Regions from separate parts of the Streptomyces sp. NPDC099050 genome, predicted to be linked through region 1. Evidence: riboswitches for the same ligand, from Rfam matches in the RefSeq annotation. Region 1 holds a riboswitch; the other holds the start of a gene.

Evidence for each region. A riboswitch is a leader RNA that binds a small molecule or an ion and turns the genes downstream of it on or off. The one in region 1 is predicted to bind S-adenosylmethionine.
Region 2: linked by a shared signal. The riboswitch ahead of ACIQV3_RS03885 (aminotransferase class V-fold PLP-dependent enzyme) and the one ahead of thrC (threonine synthase) in region 1 are both predicted to bind S-adenosylmethionine.

Annotation. Positions count from the first base shown of each region.
Region 1 is NZ_JBIWAE010000020.1:106,990-114,063, forward strand. It holds gene otsB (trehalose-phosphatase) at 1-700, shown strand, start outside; gene ACIQV3_RS29480 (trehalose-6-phosphate synthase) at 874-2,334, opposite strand; gene ACIQV3_RS29485 (glucosyl-3-phosphoglycerate synthase) at 2,467-3,504, opposite strand; SAM riboswitch class I at 3,749-3,907, shown strand; gene thrC (threonine synthase) at 3,925-5,253, shown strand; gene ACIQV3_RS29495 (ubiquitin-like small modifier protein 1) at 5,290-5,568, shown strand; gene ACIQV3_RS29500 (cold-shock protein) at 6,004-6,210, shown strand; gene groL (chaperonin GroEL) at 6,579-7,074, shown strand, end outside.
Region 2 is NZ_JBIWAE010000002.1:190,882-197,955, forward strand. It holds gene ACIQV3_RS03870 (Rieske 2Fe-2S domain-containing protein) at 1-493, shown strand, start outside; gene ACIQV3_RS03875 (cytochrome bc complex cytochrome b subunit) at 490-2,118, shown strand; gene trpD (anthranilate phosphoribosyltransferase) at 2,317-3,381, shown strand; SAM riboswitch class IV at 3,470-3,586, shown strand; gene ACIQV3_RS03885 (aminotransferase class V-fold PLP-dependent enzyme) at 3,845-5,230, shown strand; gene ACIQV3_RS03890 (Lrp/AsnC family transcriptional regulator) at 5,382-5,663, opposite strand; gene ACIQV3_RS03895 (rhomboid family intramembrane serine protease) at 5,660-6,382, opposite strand; gene ACIQV3_RS03900 (hypothetical protein) at 6,536-6,775, shown strand; gene ACIQV3_RS03905 (NYN domain-containing protein) at 6,816-7,074, shown strand, end outside.

The sequences.
Region 1 (7,074 bases):
CCACCCGGGAGCCGTCCCCGCGCTCGCCGCGCTCGCCCCCGAGGTCGGCTCCATCGCGGTCGTCACCGGCCGGCCCGCCGGGGTCGCCGTCCGCTACGGGGGCTTCGCCGGGGTGCCCGGACTCGAACACCTGGTCGTGCTCGGGCACTACGGAGCCGAGCGCTGGGACGCCGTGAGCGGCATCGTGCACGCTCCGGCCGAGCATCCGGGGGTCGCGGCGGTCCGGGCCGAGCTGCCCGGGTTCCTGGACGCGATCGGTGCGTGGCGCGGGACGTGGATCGAGGAGAAGGGCCAGGCACTGGCCGTCCACACCCGCCGTGCGGCGGACCCGGAGGCGGCCTTCGCGGCCCTGCGCGAGCCCCTGGCGGGGCTGGCGGCCCGGCACGGCCTGATGGTCGAGCCGGGGCGGGCCGTACTGGAACTGCGGCCGCCGGGGATGGACAAGGGCGTCGCGCTCACGGAGTACCTCGCGGAGGTGGGGGCGCAGGCCGTGCTCTACGCCGGGGACGACCTGGGGGACCTCGCGGCGTACTCGGCGGTGGAGAAACTGCGGGCCGGGGGCATGCCGGGGCTCCTGGTGTGCAGCGGCTCGGCGGAGGTCCCGGAACTGGCCGCCCGCGCGGACCTGACGCTGTCCGGGCCGTCGGAGGTCGTCGCCTTCCTGGCGGGCTTGGCCGCGGCGGTGCGGGCATCTTCTTGACGCGCCGCGCATCCTTTTGACACCTCAGCCCGGTGGGTGGGTGGGCGGGTGTGGCTCGGTGCCCTGCGGGGCCGTCCCCTACCCACCCTTCCACCGTTCCCTTGGCTCCGCCCAGACCCGCGCCTCACACGCCGGCGGGGCTGGGAGGGACTTCGCCCCGCACAGCGGCGCGGTCAGGTGCGCAGGGCGTCCAGCTGGGACGTGAACCACTGGGCAGGCGGGAGCGCCGTCGCCGCCGCGGCCAGGCGCTTCGTGCGGTCCGCGCGCTCCGCCGCCGGCATGGAGAGGGCGGCGTGCAGGGCCTGCGCCGTCGCCGTGACGTCGTACGGGTTCACCGTCAGCGCGTCCGCGCCCAGCTCCTCGTACGCCCCCGCCCCGGTGGACAGCACCAGCACGCACCCCGCCTCCGAGACCACCGGGATCTCCTTCGCGACGAGGTTCATGCCGTCCCGTACGGGATTGACCAGCGCCACGTCCGCCAGCCGGTACGCCGCCAGGGACCGCGCGAAGTCGTCCTCGACGGAGACCAGCACCGGCCGCCAGTCGGCCGTGCCGAACTCCGCGTTGATCTCCGCCGCCAGCTCCCGCACCGACTCCGTGTACTCCCGGTAGACGGTCAGGTCCTGCCGGGACGGATAGGCGGAGGCCAGGTGTACCACCCGTTCCCGCCACTCGGGGTGCGTGACCAGCAGTTCCCGGTACGCCAGCAGTCCCCGCAGGATGTTCTTCGACAGCTCGGTCCGGTCCACCCGGACGATCGTCCTCAGCCCGCCGACCTCCGCCCGCAGCGCCGCCAGCTTGTCGTCCACCTCCGGCCGGTGCGCGAGCGCGCGCAGCTCGTCCCCGTCCACGCCGAGGGGGTACGGGGTGACGTGCGTGAACCGGGCTTCCCCGTGCCAGTTCCCGTCCGTTGTCCTCCTGCGGTGCCGCACGCCACGCTCGGGACCGGTCGGAATCGATCCCTGCGCGAGCCCGCGCACGTCGTCCGCCATCGCGCCGCTGATGAAGTTGTCCGCCCACTCCCGGGTGTGGAACCCCAGCCGGTCGGCCCCGAGCATCCCCCACAGCAACTGGCTCCGGATGTCCTCCGGGAGCATCCCCAGGAACTCCGGCGAGGCCCACGGCGTGTGCGTGAAGTGCCCGATCCGCAGGTCCGGGCGGAGCTCCCGGAGCATTCCGGGGGCCAGGGCCAGGTGGTAGTCCTGGATCAGGACGGTCGCGCCCTCGGCGGCCTCCTCCGCGAGGGCCGCCGCGAAGGCCTCGTTGTACGTGACGTACGAGGCCCAGCGCCGCCGGAACTCCGCGTCGAAGACCGGCTCGCGCGGGATCTCGTACAGGTGGTGGTGGAGGAACCACAGCACCGAGTTCGCGATGCCGTTGTACGCGCCGTCGTAGACGGCCGGGTCGACCGGCAGCATCCGTACGCCCGGCTCGGAGACCCCCCGCCGCACCGCCTCCCGGTCCGCGTCCGACAGCGCCGCGCAGATCCACAGCGCGTCCGGCTGCTCCGCGAGGGCGGCGGAGAGCCCGGAGACGAGGCCGCCCCCGCCGCGGCGGGCACTGAGCGTGCGGTCCGGGGCGAGGGCGTAGGAGAGGGGGCCGCGATTCGCGGCGACGAGCACCTGGGAAGCCATGCGGCGAACCTAGCCCGCCTCGCCTCCGGTCAAACGTCAGTGCCTGCGTGTGCGCCCGACCGAGAGGAAGACCACACCGCCGAGTGCCGTGAGCGTGGCGGCCGTGCTCATCAGCCAGGGCTGAATCGGGCGTTACGCCACGCGACGGTGCGCGTACTCCTCGATGTCCCGCATCGGCGGCCGCTCCTCGGTGTCCACGGCGTAGGTGTGCGGTACGAACCCCTGCGGGCCCCGCTCGAACTGCGTCAGCTCGGGGCGTACGAGATGGCCGCGCGAAAGCCGGACCTGCGCCGTGCGGTAGATCGCCGCGGCCATCCGGCCCAGGGCCTGGCCGTCCTGGTGCCTGTGCAGCCGTACGCCCACGTCCACCTGGGCCAGCGCGTCCAGCCCGGCCGTGTGCAGCGCGTCCACCAGCAGGCCCAGCTCGACCCCGTAGCCCACCGGGAACGGCAGCCGTTCGAGGAGCTCGCGGCGTACGGCGTACTCGCCGCCGAGCGGCTGGACGAAACCGGCCAGCTGCGGCCAGTGCAGGTTGAGCAGGGGCCGGGCCACCAGCTCCGTGACCCGGCCGCCCTGGCCGTGGGCCTTGGCGGAGGCCGGGTCGCCGAAGTCCGCGGCGCCGAAGTCCGCGGCGCGGAAGTCCGAGGCGCCGAGCTCCGGGCCGCCGAGCTCCGGGCCCAGGGGGCGGTCGTACATCGCCTTGACGAACCGCACGTCCGGCTCGGTCAGCAGCGGGCCGACGATCCCCGAGACGAAGGCGGACGAGAAATCGCGCAGGTCTGCGTCCACGAAGCAGACGATGTCCCCGGTGGTGGCCAGCAGCGAGCGCCACAGCACCTCGCCCTTGCCGGGCAGCGCCGGGATCCGCGGCAGGACCTCGTCGCGGTGCACCACCCGGGCCCCGGCCTTGGCCGCGACCTCCCCGGTGCGGTCGGTGGAGCCCGAGTCGATCACGACGAGTTCGTCCACCAGGGGCACCGGCAGCCCCTCGATCAGATCGCGCCGGATCACCTCGACGATCGCGCCGACCGTCGCCTCCTCGTTCAGCGCCGGCAACACCACGCTCACCGTGGTCCCCGCTGCCCGCTTGGCGGAAAGCAGCTGGCCGAGCGGTCGGTCGGCGGCGGACCAGGAGCGGTCTGCCAACCAGCGCTCCACCTCTTCCAGCACCTTCAGCACTCCCTGTTCATCACTGGGTTCATCACTGGGTCCGTCACTGGGTTCGTCACGGCGTTCATCATGGGGTCCATCGCGGGTTTGGACCGAAATGTGATCCATCTCGCGGTTCGGACGGCTGTCTCAACCCCCCGGGCCTTCGGTTACAGTCTTGAACAACGCGATGGCCCACCGCATGCCGGGGGCCCCGCGCACAAACGCACCGGCGCGCCACAGAGCGCGTCTGCCGGTGCCATACCGCTCATCCAGAGGGGCAGAGGGACACGGCCCGTTGAAGCCCCGGCAACCCTCCAGTCGGTTCTCGCGATCGCGCATTCCAGCGCCGCCAGCGAGGTCCCCGGCTAGGGAAGGTGCCAATTCCGTCTCATGGCGAAGTGCGCCATGGGGAAGATGAGGAGAAAGGGCCTCGCCATCATGGCTGCACAGTCTGTCGCAACCTCTGCCGAAACCGTTGAAAGCAATACTGTCGTCGAAGCCGGCACCGTCGGTGCCTCCGTCGACCTCGGTCCCGCCACCGGCCTTTCCTGTCGTGAGTGCGGTACCCGCTTCGAGCTCGGCCCGATCTTCGCCTGCGCCGAGTGCTTCGGACCGCTCGAAGTCGCCTACGAGCTGCCCCTGGGCGACCCGGAAGCCCTGCGCGCCGCCATCGAGGCCGGCCCGAACAACATCTGGCGCTACGCGCCGCTGCTGCCCGTCCCGGCGGACGTGGCCTCCAAGCCGAGCCTGAACCCCGGCTTCACCAAGCTCGTGGACGCGGCCAACCTGGCCAAGGAGCTCGGCTTCACCGGCAAGCTGTACGTCAAGGACGACTCCGGCAACCCGACGCACTCCTTCAAGGACCGCGTCGTGGCCATCGCCGTCGAGGCCGCCCGCGCCTTCGGCTTCACCACCCTCTCCTGCTCCTCCACCGGCAACCTGGCCGGCGCCGTCGGCGCCGCGGCCGCCCGCGCCGGCTTCCGCTCCTGTGTGTTCATCCCGCACGACCTGGAGCAGGGCAAGGTCGTCATGGCCGGTGTCTACGGTGGCGACCTGGTCGGCATCGAGGGCAACTATGACGACGTCAACCGCTTCTGCTCCGAGCTCATCGGCGACCCGCTGGGCGAGGGCTGGGGCTTCGTCAACGTCAACCTGCGCCCGTACTACGGCGAGGGTTCCAAGACCCTGGCGTACGAGATCTGCGAGCAGCTCGGCTGGCAGCTGCCCGACCAGATCGTCATCCCGATCGCGTCCGGCTCGCAGCTCACGAAGATCGACAAGGGTCTCCAGGAGCTGATCAAGCTCGGCCTCGTCGAGGACAAGCCGTACAAGATCTTCGGCGCCCAGGCCGAGGGCTGCTCCCCCGTCTCGACCGCCTTCAAGGCCGGTCACGAGGTGGTCCGCCCGCAGAAGCCGAACACCATCGCCAAGTCGCTGGCCATCGGCAACCCGGCGGACGGCCCGTACGTCCTGGACATCGCGCGCCGCACCGGCGGGTTCGTCGAGGACGTCAACGACGAGCAGGTCGTCGAGGCCATCAAGATCCTCGCGCAGACCGAGGGCATCTTCGCCGAGACCGCGGGCGGCGTGACCGTCGGCGTGACGAAGAAGCTCGTCGAGAACGGGCAGCTCGACCCCACGCTGACCACCGTGATCCTGAACACCGGTGACGGCCTCAAGACCCTGGAGGCGGTGGCCGCCGACAGTGGCCAGACCGCCACGATCCGCCCGAGCCTGGACGCGTTCCGCGCCGCCAACCTCGCCTGATTCCTCCTCCCTGCACACCGGAAAGGCAGTAGCGCCATGAGCGTCAACGTCCGCATCCCCACCATCCTGCGCACCTACACCGGCGGCCAGGCCGAGGTCTCCGCCGAGGGCGCGACCCTCGAAGAGGTCATCCAGTCCCTGGAGGCGAGCCACCCCGGCATCGCCGCGCGCGTCCTGGACGACCAGGGCAAGCTGCGCCGCTTCGTCAACGTCTACGTCAACGACGACGACGTGCGCTTCGAGGGCGGGCTGCAGACGTCCACGCCGGACGGCGCCGGCATCTCGATCATCCCCGCCGTCGCGGGCGGCTGCTGAGCCTTCGCGGCACCTCGCGGCACTTCGCGGCACCTCGTAGGGCCTGGCAGGACCTCGTAGAAACTGAATTGCCCCCTCCGTTAAGAAACGGAGGGGGCAATTCTGCTGGATTGGGCGCGGTAGAGTTGGGGAAGTCCCCTCCGCTGTTCTTGCCCGCCGCATATGAACGGGTCGCGTGAGGGTTGACATTGAGTCAACATGCAAGTGCGCTATGGGTCCTTGGCGTGGTTTGTCCGGCCCGAGTTGCCCTGGAATATTCCGGGTTTTCACCCTATTTCAATCTTTTGCCGTGTCCAGATTTCTCGTCGGAATGACCTGTTGCAGACAGCAGCGGTGCGGATACATTCAGCCCCGGTCGAGGCGTTCCGGCGCAAGTTCTGACCCGGGACCGCGAAGTGCGGTCCTGCGCAAGGGCCAGTAATAGGGGAGTTAGGCATGGCTCAGGGCACCGTCAAGTGGTTCAACGCGGAGAAGGGCTACGGCTTCATCGCGGTCGACGGTGGTGCGGATGTGTTCGTCCACTACAGCGCCATCCAGATGGACGGGTACCGCACCCTTGAAGAGGGTCAGCGGGTCGAGTTCGAGATCTCGCAGGGCCAGAAGGGTCCGCAGGCGGACATGGTCAAGCTCGCCGCCGGCTAGTCCGACCGCGATCGGCCACCTACACGTCCGCGGTCACGCACAGCGGCCGCGCACGACGGCACAACGGCATATGTACGAGGGGCCCACATCCTGGACACGGGATGCGGGCCCCTCGTGCGTGGCGGTCCCGGAGCCCTTGCGGCGTCCGGGTGTTCATCCCGGGTTGCGCGAAGCCGCTTGCACTCGGGGTGGTCGAGTGCTAATCATTGGCGTTAGCACTCTCCGGGTGAGAGTGCTACTAAACGAGGACCGGGTCAGTGAGGCCCGCAGGGTCCGGCGGGAAGAAACCGCCGGGCACGCAGGCCGTCCGTCGCGGGCGCGGGCGCGGTCCGGGAGCAATCCACCGCTGTCCGGGAGGACCACTTCAGATGGCCAAGATCATTGCGTTCAACGAGGAGGCCCGGCGCGGTCTCGAGCGAGGCATGAACCAGCTCGCCGACGCCGTCAAGGTCACCCTTGGCCCCAAGGGTCGCAACGTCGTCCTTGAGAAGAAGTGGGGCGCCCCCACGATCACCAACGATGGTGTCTCCATCGCCAAGGAGATCGAGCTCGAGGACCCGTACGAGAAGATCGGCGCAGAGCTGGTCAAGGAAGTCGCCAAGAAGACGGACGACGTCGCCGGCGACGGTACGACCACCGCCACCGTTCTCGCCCAGGCGCTCGTCCGCGAGGGCCTGCGCAACGTGGCCGCCGGTGCGAACCCGATGGCCCTCAAGCGCGGTATCGAGAAGGCCGTCGAGGCCGTCTCCGCCGCCCTGCTGGCGCAGGCCAAGGACGTCGAGACCAAGGAGCAGATCGCTTCTACGGCCTCCATCTCCGCCGCCGACACCCAGATCGGCGAGCTCATCGCCGAGGCCATGGACA
Region 2 (7,074 bases), on a different contig from region 1:
GCCCGAGGACAAGCTGCGCAAGACCATCTGGGCGAAGGGCAAGATGCTCATCAACCAGAACACGATGGAGCCGCTGCGGCCCGAGGACATCGTCGTCGGTTCGCTGACCTTCGCCATGCCGGAAGGCCTGGAGGAGGACGCGCACGACTTCCAGATCCAGATCGCCAAGGCCGCCCTGATGATCGTCCGTATCCAGCCGGAGAACATCAAGGACAAGAAGGAACTGGAGTGGTCCCACGACGGGATCGTGGCCTACTCCAAGATCTGCACCCACGTCGGCTGCCCGATCAGCCTGTACGAGCAGCAGTCGCACCACGTGCTCTGCCCGTGCCACCAGTCCACCTTCGACCTCTCCGACGGCGCCCGAGTCATCTTCGGCCCGGCTGGTCACGCGCTCCCGCAGCTGCGGATCGGCGTCAATGACGAAGGTTTCCTCGAGGCGCTCGGCGACTTCGAAGAGCCCGTCGGTCCCTCTTTCTGGGAGCGCGGATGAGCACTGCCACTCAAACCAAAGAGCGCAAGGCTCCGGCCGGCGAGCGCGTAGCCGACTGGGCCGACGGCCGGCTGGGCATCTACAGCCTCGCCAAGGCCAACATGCGCAAGATCTTCCCGGACCACTGGTCCTTCATGCTGGGCGAGATCTGCCTCTACAGCTTCATCATCCTCATCCTCACGGGTGTGTACCTGACGCTGTTCTTCCACCCGAGCATGAACGAAGTGCACTACGACGGTTCGTACATCCCCATGCAGGGTGTCGCGATGTCGGAGGCCTTCAAGTCGACCCTGGAAATCAGCTTCGACGTCCGCGGCGGTCTGCTCATCCGGCAGATCCACCACTGGTCGGCGCTGATCTTCATCGCGGCGATGCTCGTGCACATGATGCGCGTGTTCTTCACCGGCGCGTTCCGCAAGCCGCGTGAGGTCAACTGGGTCTTCGGCTTCCTGCTGCTGGTCCTCGGCATGTTCACCGGTTTCACCGGTTACTCCCTGCCGGACGACCTGCTCTCGGGCACCGGTGTCCGCTTCATGGAAGGCGCGATGCTGTCCGTGCCGATCGTGGGCACGTACCTGTCGTTCTTCTTCTTCGGCGGGGAGTTCCCCGGCGGCGACTTCGTGGGCCGGCTCTACTCGGTGCACATCCTGCTGCTGCCCGGCATCATGATGGGCCTGCTGGTGGCCCACCTGATCCTGGTCTTCTACCACAAGCACACCCAGTTCGCGGGCCCCGGCAAGACGGAGAAAAACGTCGTCGGCATGCCGCTGCTCCCGGTCTACATGGCCAAGGCCGGAGGCTTCTTCTTCCTGGTCTTCGGTGTCATCGCGCTGATCGCGGGCATCGCCTCGATCAACCCGATCTGGGCGCTCGGCCCGTACCGCCCGGACCACGTGTCCACCGGTGCGCAGCCCGACTGGTACATGGGCTTCTCCGAGGGCCTGATCCGTGCCATGCCCGGCTGGGAGATCAACATCTGGGGCCACACCCTGGCCCTGGGCGTGTTCATTCCGTTCACGATCTTCCCGCTGGTCCTGGCCACCATCGCGGTCTACCCGTTCATCGAGTCCTGGGTCACCGGGGACAAGCGCGAGCACCACATCCTGGACCGCCCGCGCAACGCCCCGACGCGCACGGGCTTCGGTGTGGCATGGCTGACGTGGTACGTCATCCTGCTGATCGCCGGTGGAAACGACATGTTCGCGCAGTACTTCCACCTGTCGATCAACTCGATCACCTGGTTCGCCCGCATCGGGTTCTTCGTCGGTCCGGTCATCGCGTTCATCATCACCAAGCGGATCTGCCTCGGCCTCCAGCGCCGGGACCGGGACAAGGTGCTGCACGGTCGCGAGACCGGCATCATCAAGCGCCTGCCGCACGGTGAGTTCGTCGAGGTCCACGAGCCGCTCTCGCAGGGCCAACTGCACACGCTCACCTCGTACGAGCAGTACGAGCCCGCCGAGATCGGCCCCACGGTCGACGAGAACGGTGTCGAGCGCAAGGTGAAGCCGCTGGAGAAGCTCCGCGCCAAGCTCAGCAAGGGCTACTACGGGGAGAACAACCAGATCCCGAAGCCCACCGTCGAGGAGTACAAGGAGATCCAGAGCGGCCACGGCCACCACTGATCTCCCGCAACACGGCTTCACACGCTTCGTATGCTTCACGCATGACTGCTAGAGGGACTGGTTTCGGTCAGTCCTGGTGTCGCCACGGCGAGAGCCCCGTCCAGCGTCTGGACGGGGCTCTTTGCCGTCCCCGGGGCTGGATAGGCTGAAGCCCTTCCCATTCCACGTGGAATCCTTCACGAGCAGCAGGAGCGGACCATGAACCTGGTGACCCCGGCAGGCGGCGACAGCGTGGCGGCCCGCGGCTGGCCGGGCCTTCTGGACGCCCTGCTGAGCGGCCGGGACCTCGGCGCCGACGACACGGCCTGGGCCATGGACCGGATCATGCGCGGGGAGGCCACCGATGCCCAGATCGCAGGCTTCGCCGTCGCCCTGCGGGCCAAGGGGGAGACCGTGGCCGAGATCAACGGCCTGGTCCGCGCCATGTACGAACACGCCAACCTGATCGAGGTGCCGGGCCGGACGGTGGACATCGTCGGCACCGGCGGCGACGGGGCCAAGACGGTCAACATCTCCACGATGTCGGCCGTCGTGGTGGCCGGTACGGGCGCCAAGGTGGTCAAGCACGGCAACCGGGCCGCGTCCTCCGCGAGCGGCTCCTCGGACGTCCTGGAGAAGCTGGGCGTCAACCTCGACCTCACCCCCGCGCGGGTCGCGGAGGTCGCCGAGGAGGCCGGGATCACCTTCTGCTTCGCGGTCAAGTTCCACCCCGCGCTACGGCACGTGGCGGCGGCCCGCCGCGAGCTCGGCATCCGCACCACCTTCAACTTCCTCGGCCCGCTGACCAACCCGGCCCGGGTCCGCGCGCAGGCCACCGGTGTGGCCGACGCGCGGGTGGCCCCGATCGTCGCGGGCGTCCTGGCGGAGCGGGGCTCCTCGGCGCTGGTCTTCCGCGGTGACGACGGGCTCGACGAGCTCACCACCACGGCGACCTCCCGGGTCTGGTGGGTCCGCGACGGCGAGGTCCGGGAGCAGGGCTTCGACCCGCGCGACATCGGCATCCCGCTGGTGGACGTCTCCGCGCTGGGAGGCGCGGACGCCTCGTACAACGCGGACGTGGCCCGGCGCCTGCTGGCCGGCGAGACCGGCCCGGTACGCGACGCGGTGCTCCTGAATTCGGCGGCGGCACTGGTCGCGCTGGACCCGGGTGCGGGGACCCTGGAGGAGCAGCTCGCCGCCGGTGTCGTACGGGCGGCGGAGTCGGTGGACTCGGGCGCGGCCCGCGAAGCGCTGGCCCGCTGGGTGGCGGCGAGCAACGCGTAGGGATCCGGCCAAGATCCAGTACTGGCCCCGGTCCGCCATGTGGACCGGGGCCTTGCGTTCGGAAGATCGTGTGGCAGGATGCTCCACAGGTCACGAGTGACAGCGTTTAGGCCCCGGCTTGCTGTCCGGCAACCCTCCTTCCGTGGCGGGGTGCCCCGGGTGATGACCAGGTCGTAGGCAGTGAGGTCTACGGCAAGCGCGGATCCCTCACACCTCTTATCGGGGTGCTTGGCCAGGGGTCCTGGTCCTCGAGGAGCGTTTTCCGTGAGCAAGCGAATGCGATAGGGCGACTCCGCCCCCTCTTCACCCCCGGAACAGGGTCACTTCCGCGTACCCGCAGCACGTCTGCCTACGCCGGCCGATCCACACCCCGGGGCACTCCCGTACCCCGAACGGCCGCAGAGCCGTATCCGCGTACGGGCACACCGAAGCCATTCACACCTGCCTGCCGGGAGATACCGCCATGTCCGCAACCCTGAACGCCGCCACCGTCACCGCTGCCACCACCGTCGACCCCGCCTGCGCCGAGCCGCTGGCGGTCCTCGGCCGCGAGGTCACCGTGCCGCTCGTCACCGGTGGCGAGGTCACCTACGCCGCTCTCGACTACGCGGCCAGCGCCCCCGCGCTGCAGCGGGTCTGGGACGACGTGGCCGCGTACGCCCCGTACTACGGCAGCGTCCACCGCGGCGCCGGATACCTCTCGCAGCTCTCCACCGACCTGTTCGAGCAGAGCCGCGTCACCGTCGCCGAGTTCCTCGACTGCCGGCCCTCCGACCAGGTGATCTTCACCCGGTCCACCACCGACTCCCTCAACCTGCTCGCCGCCGTGCTCCCGGCCGGCTGCCAGGTCTTCGTCTTCGAGACCGAGCACCACGCCTCGCTGCTCCCCTGGACGAACGCGCAGGTCACCTACCTCGACGCCCCCCGCACCCCGGACGAGGCCGTCGCCACCCTGGAGCGCGCCCTGGCCGACCGCGACCCTTACGGCCCGGCGCTGGTCTGCGTCACCGGAGCCTCCAACGTCACCGGCGAGCTGTGGCCCGTCAAGGAACTCGCCGCCGCCGCGCACGCCCACGGCGCCCGGATCGTCCTGGACGCCGCCCAGCTGGCCCCGCACCACCCCGTCTCGGTCCAGGACCTCGACGTGGACTGGGTCGCCTTCTCCGGCCACAAGCTCTACGCGCCCTTCGGCTCGGGCGTGCTCGCCGGCCGCGCGGACTGGCTGCAGGAGGCCGACCCGTACCTCGCGGGCGGCGGCGCCTCCCGCAAGGTCGCCCGCCGCGAGGACGGCGGCGTGGACGTCGAGTGGCACACCACCGCCGCCCGCCACGAGGCCGGCTCCCCGAACGTGATCGGCGTCTACTCCATCGCCTCCGCCTGCAAGGCCCTCAACGAGGCCGGCTTCGAGAACCTCGTCGCCCGCGAGCAGCGGCTCATCGCCAAGGTCCGCGAAGGCCTCGCCGAGGTCCCGGCGGTCCGCGTGCTGTCCCTCTTCGGCGACGACGCCCCCCGCGTCGGCGTCATCTCCTTCGTCGTCGACGGCTGGAACAGCTCGCACTTCGCGGCCGCGCTCTCCGCCGAGTACGGCATCGGCGTCCGCGACGGCCTGTTCTGCGCCCACCCGCTGGTCCGCACCCTGCTCGGCAGCGAGCCGCAGTCCCAGGGCGAGTGTGGAGCCCCGGAGGCGGCCCCGGGGGAGCGCTCGCTCAACGCGATCCGCGTCAGCTTCGGCGCCGGAACCCCCGACGAGCACGTCGAGCGCTTCGTCCACGCGGTGAAGGAGCTCGTCGCGGACGGCGCCAAGTGGCAGTACCGCACCGAAGAGGGCCGCTGCGTCCCGGCCGTCTGAGAGGCTGCGGGGCATGACCTACCGGGACCCGGTACCGACCGTGCGGTCCTGCGTGCCGGGTGCCTCGCGGACCACCTGCGCGGCTGTCTCTTCCGGCTGGGAAACGGCCGCCCCGCCCGGCCGGGCGATCCGCTGCCCGAGCTCCGAAGGGCTACGCGTCCAGGCCGATCGCGAAGGCCGCTTCCAGGTCGTGCTGGGAGTAGGTGCGGAACGCCACGTGGGTGTCGGTCGCCTCGACGCCCGGGATCTTGCTGATGCGGCCGGGGATGATGTCGGCCAGGTCCTCGTGCCGGGACACCCGGACCAGCGCGATGAGGTCGTAGGTGCCGGTGACGGAGTAGACCTCGCTGACGCTGTCCAGTGCGGCGATGGCCTCGGCGATCTCGGGGATCCGGTCCACGCTGGTCTTGATGAGCACGAGTGCGGTGATCACGGTTGGCTGTCTCCCTCGACGGCAGTCACTGGTCGGCCCACTCTAGTCCCACCCCGGTAGCGGGCCCACGCGTAGAGGAAGCCCACCGAGAAGCCCACCACGTGGGCCAGATAGGCGACTCCGGGCCCGCTCGCCGCCCGGTGCGCCGCCAGCCACTGCAGGCCGAACCAGAACATCAGCACGATCCACGCGGGGAAGCGCAGCGGCAGGAAGAACAGGAACGGGAACAGGCTCGTCACCCGCGCCTTGGGGAAGAGGTACAGGAAGGCCCCCAGGACCGCGGAGATCGACCCGGAGGCCCCGACCAGGGTCTGGTCGGAGGAGGCGTAGGCCGCCGCGTACGCCGCCAGGGCCAGGTATCCCGTACAGACGTAGAAGCAGAGGAACACCGCCCGGCCCATGCGCCGCTCCGTCATCGCCCCGAAGACGTAGAGGAAGAGCATGTTGCCCAGCAGGTGCAACCAGCTTCCGTGCACGAACAGGGCCGTGAGGGGGGTGAGCGCCGCCCGGCCCGAGCCGGTGAACAGCTCGTCGGGGACCACGCCCCAGCGCCGGAAGTACGCCGTCCCGTTGGCCAGCAGCTGGTCGCCCGTCCCGTAGACCGGATTCAGCCCCGACGCCGGGCTCAGGACGAACACCACGCAGCAGCCGGCGATCAGCGCATGGGTGATCACCGGGCCCCGGGCGGCCTCGCGTACGGCCTGCCACCTTACGATCATGCGACCGAGCATGACCCAGCCGGGCCCACCGGCGGGTGCGGCAGGCCGTAGGGTTACGAGCTACGCACGCACGCACGTACCCGTGCCGACACGGGCGGGTGTATCGCGCGCGTTCGTGTAAGCGATAGAAGGATAGAAGGAGAGAGCGGCCTGATGACGGTTCCCCTGCCGACCGACACCACCCGGTGGCGCTGCACCCTGTGCGGCAACCTCACGCGTTTCGACGTCACCCGTTCGTCGAAGGTCGTGGAGTACGTCCACCTGGACCTCGCCGGGGAGCCCAAGGTCGAGGAGCGCGAGGTGGTCAATGAGACCATCGAGTCGGTGCGCTGCCGCTGGTGCAACGCGGTGGACCAGATCGAGCTCGTGGACAGGCCGGGCGCGGACTCCTGAAGGAGCCCCGCCCGCAGGTGAATGACGGTAGGGGTGACGGATTGTGGAGCCAGCAAGCGGCGCTGAGCCGGCCGACGCGGCCGGTGACGCCGCCGAGGTCCTCGACCGCCCGCTGCCGGAAGGCGTGCGGCGCCGGGTCGTCGCGCTCGTCTCAGACGCCTTCGGCGGTCTGACGGTCGCGGACCTCCCGGCGCAGCTGCGCCAGTACGCCCGTTTCACCCCGTCCCGGCGCGCCAAGTTCGCGGGCAACGCCATGGCCACGGCCGTGGAGAGCGACCCCGTCTTCCGGGGCCGGGTCG